Regions from separate parts of the Ruegeria sp. HKCCD6426 genome, predicted to be linked through region 1. Evidence: riboswitches for the same ligand, from Rfam matches in the RefSeq annotation. Region 1 holds a riboswitch; each other region holds the start of a gene.
The links. Region 1 has a riboswitch for cobalamin ahead of AC2TDA_RS19465 (hypothetical protein). Riboswitches for the same ligand answer to the same signal wherever they lie in the genome.

Region 1 (3,959 bases):
CCCTGCACCGAATGAAAAACGGTGGATGGCTTATCGATACCCCGGGAATGCGCGCTCTGCGGTTACTGGACGCCAAGGAAGGTGTGAACGAGGTCTTTGCAGACATCGTTGAGCTGGCCCAGGAGTGCCGCTTCTCTGATTGCAGACACCACAGCGAACCGGGCTGCGCTGTCCTGTGCGCAATTAATAAAGGTGCTCTGAATCCTGACCGGCTGGACCGGTGGCGCAAACTGCGGCGAGAGGACATGCGTAATTCCGAATCCGTGGCGCAAGCCCGTGCGCGCGATAAAGTATTCGGAAAAATGGTGCGGAGTGTGACACGCGGAAAGTCTTCACGCACCGAATTCTGACAGGAGGGGGCGCCAGGTCTTGGCGTCCCTCACCTTTCGATCAAACGGGGCCAGACTGTCGCGTTTTTACGTGAAAAAACACCGATATGGCCAATACCGCTCAGTCCAAAGTTTTGAGGGTCAATCAGATTACGTTTCGCGTCCGGTCCGTATAGATCGGCCAGTCTCCAAACCGCATCAGGTGGAACCATTTGATCGTCAGTGAACGCGAATAGGTCAACCGATCCGCTAGCCCGAGACCAATCTGCCATCGGTAGGCTGGTACCAACCTCAGGCACATAGCTTTCTGGTGAGGTGCACCACTTGCGCCATTGCCAGTAGACCTGAGGAGGCAAGTCTGAACCGAAGCCAAGCGCCCTACCTGGCAAATATCCCATCATACGTACGACCAAAGGCGCGTGGCCGTACCAGAACAATCCGGCAAGCCCGCGGTAAGGCCACGGATGGTCCGACAGCGTGACCAAGCCCGAACAGACACAGATCATCCGGTCGATCGCGTCTATATCCGGCTGCACGGGGCCGAGCATTCCGCCAACCGAATGACCGATTGTCCAATGCTGCGAATTTGGGAACCGTCGCCGCATCTCGGCACGGGCAGCAGGCATGTCGACCAAGGCCCAATCTGCCATTGTGACCGTTGAGTCCCTCAATCTTCCCTCAAGGGAATGGCCGAAATCCCGATAATCATATGTCAGGCAGGCCATACCTTGTTCAGCTGCAAGCCATTGGGCGAAATGCTGATAGTAGTCTCGCGGCACCCCGGTTGCGCTGTTCAGAACAACGACTGTCTGCGGTTCGGACACCGGCAGGTACAAGCGGCCCGACAGCATTGCCGCCGCCGAAGGGAACCGAATATTCTCGGTAAGAACCATTTGCCGAGCGTCTAACATCTCTTCTCCAGTCACAACTGAACCGATCAGTTTACCTCCTCAATCGGCCCTATCTGTCGTTTCGAGTCAAGGCAGGACTTGGTTGACCAAACGTCCACTTGCCGTGCCGAAGCAATGGAGCGAGCAAATGAATGTCCAATCTGCTTGACTCGGTCACACCGCAACCGCTAGCGATTGCGTGATGGTTTCCGCGCCCTCCAACAAGGGCCGGGATGAAAAGGGAACACGGTGCGGTCCAACCCGGTTGACCCGGTACGGACTAATTCCGCGACTGCCCCCGCAACTGTAAGCGGCGAGCGATGCCAAAACACCACTGACCGAAAGGTTGGGAAGGTCGGCAAAGCAACGACCCGCAAGTCAGGAGACCTGCCATCGGAAACTAAAACCGAAACTCGGGCGGGGTGTCCGGGCAGGGTTTGGCAGCTCTGAGGCTTCCTTTCCTTATCTCTCACCCTTCGTCCCGCGCGCGGAGGGCGCAGCATGATCTGGAAGACTGACACACATCAATTCACCGCGACTATTTGCCAGCACACGGGCAAAACCTGCCCCGCACTTGCCCGTATGGCACGTGCAATGGTGCAGGCCGTAGCGACCGCAGGTCCTGCGACCACGCGCGAGTTCGAAATCGAGGGCAACACCGACCTGACGCATTGCCTAAAGGGATGCACCGCCCGCTTTCGCGCCCGGCCTGATCAGGTGCGGGTCTATTGCGGCGCAGACCCCGAGATCGGTTCTGACACGTTGGACGACTATGCCGAGCTGATGTTTGGCACGGAAATTACGTCCCTTCCTTCTCAGGCGATCAGCAGCCCGCCTTGCGCGTTGCTGGAGGCCGTAGCGCTTGCGCCAAGCCAACCGACTCGGGCCGAGTCTTTCGCGGCAGTTTGACCTATTTCAAAGAATGCGCGCGGGCCTTTCCCATGGCCCAGCGCATCTGCCCGTCGGTCTCGACGGCGCAGGGGCGAATTTCACGGAGCCGGGACAAAGCCGCCTCTGGTGCTTCACCGCATTCCACCATCAAACGCAAAACCACCATCCCTGACCGACCACATCCACCGCGGCAATGCACCAGAACCCGGCCTTTATTTGACAGAGTCGTCAGAACTCTTGCGCTGACCTCGGTCCATCGCTCGGTTATTTCAGGCGGCGGTGATCCAAAATCCTTGATGGGCAAATGGATCCATTCGATCCCGCGTTCCGTCAAGTCCGGCCCGAAATTCCCCGCACCTTCCTGCCCCATCTCAGCCGAAGTAGTCATTGAGAGTACAACATCCGGTGCCCAGCCTCTGATCACCTTCAGATCGGCCAAATAAAACCCGCCCCGGCCCGGCATAGGTGACAGTGCAAGCGAACCACCGCCGACCTGCAAAGTGTGAACTCCAAACTGCGGCATCGATCCCCCTGATTTGCTGTGCCCGCAAGTTCTATACCGTCGTACCAACATCCAAAACAAAATTCGTTCAGACCTGCGGTGGACGCGGAGGGCAGCGCGCTCTACGCTGCCGCATAACTCGAATCCGCCAGAGCAGACATGAACGACACGCCCAGCCCCGCCTATCAGGTTCTCGCCCGCAAATATCGCCCCGAAACCTTTGCCGACCTGGTTGGCCAGGATGCGATGGTGCGCACGCTGAAAAACGCGTTCGAGGCGGATCGGATCGCACAGGCCTTCATCATGACCGGTATTCGTGGCACCGGTAAAACCACTACGGCGCGAATTATTGCCAAGGGCATGAACTGCATCGGCCCGGACGGAAACGGCGGCCCCACAACCGAACCTTGCGGCCAGTGCGAACACTGCGTAGCGATCATGGAAGGCCGCCATGTCGACGTGATGGAAATGGACGCCGCCAGCCGTACCGGTGTGAATGACATCCGCGAGATCATCGACAGCGTCCGCTACCGTGCCGCCAGTGCGCGCTACAAGATCTATATCATCGACGAAGTTCACATGCTGTCGACCAGCGCCTTTAACGCGCTGCTCAAAACGCTGGAAGAACCCCCGGAACATGTGAAGTTCATCTTTGCAACCACAGAGATTCGCAAGGTCCCGGTAACGGTTCTGTCTCGGTGTCAGCGCTTTGACCTGCGGCGCATCGAACCCGAGGAAATGCTCGGCCTGCTGTGCAAAATAGCTGCGTCGGAAAACGCACAGATCGCCGAGGATGCGCTGGCGCTGATCACCCGCGCCGCTGAAGGATCTGCGCGCGACGCGACCTCGTTGCTGGATCAGGCCATTTCACACGGCGCAGGCGAGACCAGTGCGGATCAGGTACGGGCCATGCTGGGATTGGCGGATCGGGGCCGGGTGCTGGATTTGATGGACATGATCCTGCGCGGAGATGCGGCTGGAGCCTTGACGGAACTCGGTGCCCAATATGCCGAAGGGGCCGATCCCATTGCGGTCTTGCGCGATCTGGCTGAGATCACTCACTGGGTCTCTGTCGTCAAGATCACTCCCGACGCCGCCGAAGACCCTACGGTTTCCCCCGACGAACGTGCCCGGGGGCAGCAGATGGCCGAGGCTCTGCCAATGCGCGTTCTGACGCGGATGTGGCAGATGTTGCTCAAAGCGCTCGAAGAAGTGTCCGCAGCGCCAAACGCAATGATGGCTGCGGAAATGGCGGTCATCCGGCTGACCCACGTCGCTGATTTGCCAAGTCCGCAGGAACTGCTGAAACGCCTTCAGGATACACCTCCGCCTCCGAATGGAGGTCCT
Region 2 (3,959 bases), on a different contig from region 1:
GCCTGCGTGACAACGATCAGGCCGTTTTCCTTCACAGCAGTCTTGGTGTCGTCCACCAACTGTTCATAGGTTTTTTCGGTCGGATAGACGGCCCACCCGGCCAAAGGCTCTTGGGCCAAGGCGGGCAAGGCCAGCATGAAAAAGACGGGTATGAGTGCTTTCATCGCTGCGCCTCCTATGGTTCGGGTGCGCGATTGTTGCCAGAATTTGCTGTGTGGCGCACTCACATTCTTGTGCGTGAAAGCGCGGCCGAGGCTTGCACCGCAGAACCGAAACACGCAAAAACGCGCAGATGCATCGATGTGAGGCCGAGTTGAACAAGATTCGTTTACTGATCTGTGAAAGCTGCGCCGGCACGCGCGATCGCGGTGCCGAACGTCAGGCCGTACAAGCGGCACTGACCAAGTCAGGCCTGGAGGATCGGGTCCAGATCAGTGCCCATGCCTGCTTCAGTGGCTGCGAAACGCCAACGGCTCTGGCATTGCAGGGGCAAGGGATCGCCTCATACGTTTTTACAGGAATTGATGTCGTTGCGGATGCAGAAGACATCGCGGCGACATGTCAGACGATTTTGAACAGCCCGTCCGGCTGGATTGACGACGCCCGACCATGCGGACGCCTTCGAATGTGTCTGCGTGCACGCATTCCGGCGTTTTAGTCGACCTGAACCGTAACTGCCGTACTGACCGGCACGTTATCAACCATCAGCGGGCTGTGGCTGTTGGCGTTCAACGAAACCGATACCTCGACTTCTCCCTTTGGCAGATCAGAGATATGCATCCAGTTGCCGTATAGCCGCGCCAGTTTTTCGCCATTGATATAAACGTGAGCGTGACCTTCACCGTCTTTGTCAGCCGCCGATGCGTTTTCCGGCGAGAACCGGAAGTTCTGAGGCATGACGTGCAAGTTCCATCCTGCCATGGGGTCCTGGATCACCGCGATCTCCAGACCGGGTGCGTTCGGGCCGGCTGGCAGATTAACAGCAGTGGAATGGTCGTGGGCCATCGCTTCGGCTTGGCCGCCGCCGTGTTGAGAAGGATCGGAATGGTCATGGCCGTCGAAAGTGACGCCATTGGCCGCGGCCAGTACAAAACCTGCGCCTCCGCCAAAGACCAGACCAATTGCAAACAGAGCGAGTGAGCGGGACATTTCTTATCCTTGAAAAACAAAAGCCCGCCGGGATTGTCCCGACGGGCATTATTTGAGGCTGATCAAGCGTTCGCTTCAGCGTGCTTAGATTCTTTCTGCCAAAAGTACCCGGCGAAAGAACCAACAAGAACCCACGCGACCAAACCTATACCAAAGGCACGGGCTGCAAACAGGGCACCGATTTCCGTTGGCACAGGACCGGTGAAGACATCAGGTTCCGGTGCACCGATCACATGCGGGGCCATCAGCAGAGCGGCCGCGACCACGTAACTGATGAGATTGCCTCCAAAGGCGATCAGCCACATGGCAACGCTGGCTGCAGCCACTGTCGCGAACCACCAGACTTGGCGGGCATAGACGTCGGCAGCCGCAACACCGGGAACTTCCGGTGCCAGTGTAAAGCCAGGTGCCATATGGAAGGCTATGAAACCCGCGAGGCCCCAAAGCACTCCAGTTCGGCCATCGATTTTATGTCCCAGACCTTCTGTCACCGACATCACGGCAATCAGCACGAGCGCATAACCGGTATAGGTCAGCATGGTGAAGATCACGCTCAGCGCGTCGCGGGTCAGGTCCGAGAACATGCCCGGCAATTCGGGATGGGCAGACACTGCCTCGGCCCCGAAATGCACCAGCTCTCCTGATTCATACAGTTCGGCGTGCAACAGAACAGGTTGCACAAACGCAAGCTGCAGCAAGGCGGCAATCAGCCCCGCTGCAGCACCAGCGAACAACGCGCTGGTCAGAATGCGACTGAACATTGTCTCAGTGGCAGGGGAAGCCGGTTGCGTGGCGTACGTCATGTGCCGCGTCATGCAGCGCAGCCGCCTGAACGTGGCCGGTCAGGGTGATGATGCCCAGACCCAGCGCAACAGCGAACAGAGCCGAGAGTACACCTGTGCGTGCGACTGATGCCGTTTGAGTTTGTGTTGTCATTTCTTGTCCTCCAATGCCGCCGCACCCGACGGCCGGTGTTTCTACGTTCGCCTGGCAGGTCTCCTGGCTCGCGGGTCAGTGCCTCTGTTCGCCTTCCCCCCAAGATCGGGAGTGGCTGGTTGAACAGGGCTCACCGCTTACAGTCGCGGGGGCGGCTTTGGATTTGACCTGCGCGCAGGCCGCACCAAATTCCCTCTTAGCATCCGGATGACTCCGGCAGGACCAGACGTTTTCATTTAGCCGCGATAAGCCCGTGCACGCAATGACCAATTGCGACGTTTTCGGTCAGTTCTCGCGCTTTTTCAGCAAATAGATATCCATGATCCAGCCATGCGCAGCCCTGTGCCGAGCGCGACTGGCCAGAATCTCTTCACATACATCATTCAAAGGGCCGTGGATCAGGATTTCCTCTTTCATTCCCACGTAAGCCCCCCACCAAATGAAGTATTCCGCCATCTCGAGGCTTTGAAAGGAGCACTCGCCGTCCAACATAACCGCTACGGTTGACGCCGCCTTGGGCCAGCCTTCGTCGCGCAATCGGCGTCCGGTCGTCACGACATAGGGCGCGCCGATGTCGTTGATCGGTATTGCGTGGGCGGCCGTCAGCGCTTGCAATGCCGTTATGCCTGGAATCACACGCGTTTTCGGCTGCGGGTTCAGCCGCGAGGCAATCCGAAGCGAGCTGTCGTAGAGCGAAGGATCGCCCCAAATCAATAACGCAACGGTGTGCGCTTCGGGATGGGCGTCAATCACTTCACTCCATCGCCGCGCGATGGCGTCATGCCATTCATCCACTCCGCGCAGGTATCCGTCTTCGGCCCGCCGTTGAGGGATGTCAAAATAGGCAATCTTTGGTTGCGTGTCTGCCACATGCGCGATGATTTGCTCGCGAATTCCGGCCAGATCGGCTTTGTCATCACCTTTACGGGGGATCAGAATCAGATCAGCCGCTCGAATCGCCTGCGCGCCCTGATAGGTCACGTGATCGGGATTTCCGGTACCAACGCCGACGAGGTTCAGTTCAATCATCGCCGAACTCAGCCAGCGGTCCATACAGGATCAGAGCAGGGGCGGTTCCGATTTCTGTTGCCAGCTTCTCTGACAGGGCGCCGATTGTGGAACGGTGCAACGCCTGATCAGGGGTCGAGACCGACTCGGCCATAAGAGCAGGCGTGTCCAACGACAGACCGTGCGCATGCAGAGCTTCGACCAGCAGCGGAAAAGTACGCTTGCCCATGAAAACAACGGTAGTCGCGCCGGAATCAGCCAATGCTGGAAGGTTGAGGTCTTTTGGTAACTTGCCGCTGACATCATGGCCGGTGACAAACTGCACACGCCGCGCGGTCATGCGACGGGTTAGGGGAATGCCTGCCGCGGCAGCTGCGGCAACTGCCGAGGGAATACCGGGAATGATCTCATATTCGATCCCGGCGTCGCGCAGCGCGACAAGTTCTTCTTCCAAACGCCCGAACATGCCGCCATCACCGGATTTGAGGCGCACCACATGCTGTCCGGTTTGTGCATATTCCACGAGCAAACGGCTGACATGGTCCTGCTTGGGCGAAGGACGGCCAGCGCGTTTGCCCACGCCCACCAGATCGGCGTCCGCGCGTGCATGGGTCAGGATTGGGCCGCTGCTCAGGTCGTCGAACAATACCGCATCGGCTTTTTGCATCCGGTCCACGGCTTTGAGTGTAAGCAACTCCGGATCGCCGGGACCCGAGCCGATGAATGAGACGAAGCCGCTCATGCCGATGCCTCTGCGATCAAGTGAAAAAACGTGCCGGTGACGTTGCCTCGTTGCGAGCCCGTCTGCGGGCCTTCTGCCCCTTCGGCATCAAAAACGCGTGCAAGCGGCGCGTCCGGCTGCTCAA
Region 3 (3,959 bases), on a different contig from region 1:
GGCGGATGCGACCTTTTTATAAACGAATCAAGATCAAAGACGGACTGTCCGCATGCAGAAACAATTTGCGACCATCATCGCGATGCTTTCAGTCACGGCTGGATGCTCCGCTCAATTGTCCGGAACTGGTGCTTCAACCACCAAGATTGGAAAAATCCCTGAATCGGTTGAGGCCTTGGCCGCACCCGGACAGGATTTGGCGTCCGCGCGTCTTTTGCCGCAGGACAATTGTTTTTGGTACGAACACCGCGGACCTGTGGAAACAACCCTGTTACCTTTGCGCGCAACTAACGGCGGTCCGATCTGCGTTGCGCGTGAAGCCTGACCTTCACGCTGGTCATGGATTGCTGACGCTGCCCTAGTGTTGTTGTCGTTTAAGTCCGCGCGCTAACTCTGTTCTCGGCGGAATACAGGTAAGCCGTCGAGCCGGTTTTAACATTCGGATAGAGATCGTTAATATGGGCCATAATCATGCGGACGCATCCAGAACTCGCGCGACCTCCAATGCTCTTGGGTTGCGGTGTGCCGTGAATCCTTAAGTAAGTATCGCGGTTGCCGACGAATAGGTAGAACGCTCGGGAACCAAGTGCATTGTTCGGGCCCGGCTCCATACCATTCCTGTACTGCGCGTATTCCGGATTGCGCTCAATCATCGAAGCCGTTGGCGTCCAATGGGGCCATTTCACCTTTCGGCGGATGTCATAAGTACCAGGTTCGTATAAATCTCCGCGCGCAATGGCAACGCCATAGCGCATCGCCGTACCACCCTGTTCGATATGGTAAAGGTAGCGTGCAACAGCGTCCACGTGGATGTCACCAGCTACAAGGCCGTCATTTGCAACAACCCTTCGCGGCAGGAAACGCTCATGCACCCCCCAAGGGTTGGACGTGGCCGGATTGTAACCCGGTGGGGTAATCGCGGCGTCCCAGGCCGCCTTTTGCGAAACGGTTGGCCAGGTAGTGGCCACAACCGGGCTGGATACCGAAGCCGAAAACAGTGCAATGCTCGTCTGGATGAAATGGCGTCTCGTCAGCATTTTCCGATCCTGATCTCCAATCATGGCGGGCTGGCTACTCGCTCCAGCAACCACTGGTGAAATTTAACTCCTCTGGCGCCCAGAGTATCAAGAGGCTTCCGGCAGCACTTAAAATTTTGGACCGACTATGGGTTAATTTGCACCCATTTTACCCCTTTAAATAAAGTCGGCAACTAAAGCTCTGGCCTCATTGACAGGAGCAATGTGTCCGTTGTAGCCGTTTCTCGTTTACGGTTCCCAGCGGCTAAAATCGAAGGGATTAAAAGGGAATACGGTGCGGCGCATCCAAACGTGTCAAATCCGTAACTGCCCCCGCAACTGTGAGCGGAGAGCGACGCCAAAAGACCACTGACCCCAAACCGGGCCGGGAAGGTTGGTTTAGCAGTAACCCGCGAGTCAGGAGACCTGCCGTTTAACATCGGGCGATGCCCAAACCTTAATTGCCGGAATCAATTGCCGGTGCGACCTGAACAGCCGCCGGGTGAGGCGGCAGGGAGAGAACTTATGCATATCGAACCGGGCATCGTAAACGGTGCCAAAATTGTGCTGTCTTACGCAACTGCCGCCGGGGCTGCCACATACGCCGCCAAGGAGACCTTCAGCACACTGCGGGCAAATGGTCTTGCGTCTTTTGCCATGCGCTCCGCACTCGCCACAATTGGTGTTTTTCTATTTTTCGAGATCCTGCCGCATTTTCCAGTTGGTGTTTCCGAAGTCCATTTCATCCTCGGCTCCACCCTGTTCCTGCTGTTGGGTGCAGCACCGGCGGCATTTGGCCTCGCAGCTGGGCTTCTGATTCAGGGCGTTTTCTTTGCTCCGTTCGATTTGCCGCAATACTTCATCAACCTGACGACATTGCTGGTACCGCTGTTCGCGCTACAGGCGCTGGCCAAGCGTATCATCGCGCCGGGTACCGCTTATGTTGATCTGAAGTACAGTCAGGCTTTGGCGCTGAGCAGCGCCTATCAGGGCGGAGTAGTTGCCTGGGTCGCTTTCTGGGCTTTCTATGGCCAGGGGTTCGGCGCTGAGACCATGGCCTCTGTGCTGACTTTCGGTGGTGCTTATATGCTTGTCATCATCATCGAGCCGCTGGTTGATCTAGCGGTGCTGGCAGCGGCCAAAGCTGCTCGCGGACTGAACGGCACAGGCCTTGTGACTCCGCGCCTTTACAACGCTGCTCAAGCTTGACCTCAGAAAACGGCGGCGCTGATACAAGCGCCGTCTAAGGTTGTGTATTCAACTCCCGTAGTGGTTGGGCACAACCTTTACCTCGATGCGCTAATACTGCGGCTTCGATAAATCTAGAACCCAAAGCTCACAGCCCTGGAATCTTATCTGTAAGCGTCGGATGAAAACCCCGGAAGTGCTTACACAACCAAGTTCTGGCCGTGACAAGCCGAGATGGCGGATTTAAACCGCTTTTTCCCAGCTACGGTGGTCGAACGAGCGGCTAGCATCGCGATCATCCGGGCGCCAAAATGAGACCTGATCTTCGCTGGGTCACTTCGTGTCGGCGATCGCGACGCCTATCCAGTCGTCCGGCGGAGGCGCATCCAGGAAGGCGGATGCGCGCCTTTTCATGACCGCAGAGGCAGGATCTCCACCACGCTCATTTTCAGCCGCCTCAAATGCAGAGATCGCCTGTTCAAATTTTCTGTTCCGATAGTAGGTTAGCCCCTGTTCATAGTGCTCAATCCAGGTGTGAGACTTGTCGAAACTATCGGCCATCGCGATCAACTCAAATATAACGAGGCCACCGGTTCGCCCAAAAACAGCCAGGGTGTCCAATTGCCTTGCGATAACCGCGTCGCCCGCCGCCCGCCGCGTTTCCGGGCCAATCAGGATCGATGTGTCATATGCTTTATTAGCGCCTTCCAAGCGGCTGGCAACGTTCACAACATCACCGATTGCCGTGTAGTTTAGCCGCTGCTCAGAGCCGATGTTTCCGACCAGCGCCTCGCCACTGTTCAGTCCAATGCGCACGCGTAAAGCGCTTCCCGTATCGTCCCTGATATCGGTTTCTGCAACCGCAGCGACGAGATCCAGCGCGGCGCGACAAGCGTTCTCGGCGTGATTGGAATCCTGTCGCGGAGCGCCCCAGAACGCCATGACAGCGTCGCCCATAAACTTGTCGATCGTACCGTCGTTACGAGCGATGGCAGACGAAGCGGCGTCAAAGAAAGGCTCCATCAGTTCTACAATCTGGGGTCCAAGCCTTTCGGACAGACCTGTAAAACCGGCAACGTCACAAAACAAAACCGATATCTGTTTCATCTCCCCGCCGGGCTGAGTGTTGATGCCTTCTGAAACCAAGGTCCGTACAAGGTCAGTGGGTACGTATTTGCGGAAAGCAGAAAGACCGGCAGCCATGTTTGCAGTCGCGGCAGAAAGGTTGGCAAGTTCCGACAATCTGGACGGGCGGCTTGAAATCTGCTCGATGTCAAAGCGTTCGACCTTGTTCAGATCTTCGACGATATCCGCCAATGGTGTCGATACAACCCGCCTGACAAGCCAGATAGCCAAACCGATGGCCCCAATAACGACTCCAACAAGAACGTAAATCAGGCGCACCAACGTTTTATCGATACCTGACAGGAACGCTGCTTCCGGAATGACCGTAGCAACGCGCCAACCATAAAAGCCTAGAGGCGTCAGTGCCACCGCATAGGGGACGCCCTCATTGACAATTCTTGTGGTTGAATTCATCGAGACGCGCGCGCCGGACTTACCCAACAATTGCTCGCCGGACTTTTTAGCAACCTCGTAAAGCTCACCTTCACCCATCCGAGCGGGCGTAACCTCATCAGCATCCGGATCAGGAGCAGCAATCACCTTCCCGTCTGCATCAAGGATAAACGCGGCGCCAAATTCGCCTGGCCGCAACGTGCCAAGGAATCGGGACAGCCGATCAGTTTCGATGAC

Region 2: it holds a riboswitch for cobalamin, as region 1 does, so the genes downstream of both, AC2TDA_RS21340 (CbtB domain-containing protein) here and AC2TDA_RS19465 (hypothetical protein) in region 1, are expected to answer to the same signal.
Region 3: it holds a riboswitch for cobalamin, as region 1 does, so the genes downstream of both, AC2TDA_RS15720 (energy-coupling factor ABC transporter permease) here and AC2TDA_RS19465 (hypothetical protein) in region 1, are expected to answer to the same signal.

The regions. Positions count from the first base shown of each region.
Region 1 is NZ_JBWVBF010000008.1:47,520-51,478, forward strand. Features, by position in the region: gene rsgA (ribosome small subunit-dependent GTPase A) at 1-350, shown strand, start outside; gene AC2TDA_RS19460 (alpha/beta hydrolase family protein) at 380-1,240, opposite strand; cobalamin riboswitch at 1,406-1,628, shown strand; gene AC2TDA_RS19465 (hypothetical protein) at 1,721-2,128, shown strand; gene AC2TDA_RS19470 (protein-tyrosine phosphatase family protein) at 2,130-2,633, opposite strand; gene AC2TDA_RS19475 (DNA polymerase III subunit gamma/tau) at 2,772-3,959, shown strand, end outside.
Region 2 is NZ_JBWVBF010000010.1:53,475-57,433, forward strand. Features, by position in the region: gene AC2TDA_RS21320 (DUF302 domain-containing protein) at 1-164, opposite strand, end outside; gene AC2TDA_RS21325 (DUF1636 family protein) at 314-658, shown strand; gene AC2TDA_RS21330 (hypothetical protein) at 655-1,149, opposite strand; gene AC2TDA_RS21335 (CbtA family protein) at 1,212-1,910, opposite strand; gene AC2TDA_RS21340 (CbtB domain-containing protein) at 1,915-2,085, opposite strand; cobalamin riboswitch at 2,122-2,327, opposite strand; gene cobF (precorrin-6A synthase (deacetylating)) at 2,371-3,114, opposite strand; gene cobA (uroporphyrinogen-III C-methyltransferase) at 3,107-3,835, opposite strand; gene AC2TDA_RS21355 (cobyrinic acid a,c-diamide synthase CobB) at 3,832-3,959, opposite strand, start outside.
Region 3 is NZ_JBWVBF010000005.1:164,125-168,083, forward strand. Features, by position in the region: gene AC2TDA_RS15710 (hypothetical protein) at 53-325, shown strand; gene AC2TDA_RS15715 (L,D-transpeptidase) at 375-1,037, opposite strand; cobalamin riboswitch at 1,252-1,464, shown strand; gene AC2TDA_RS15720 (energy-coupling factor ABC transporter permease) at 1,542-2,225, shown strand; gene AC2TDA_RS15725 (adenylate/guanylate cyclase domain-containing protein) at 2,538-3,959, opposite strand, start outside.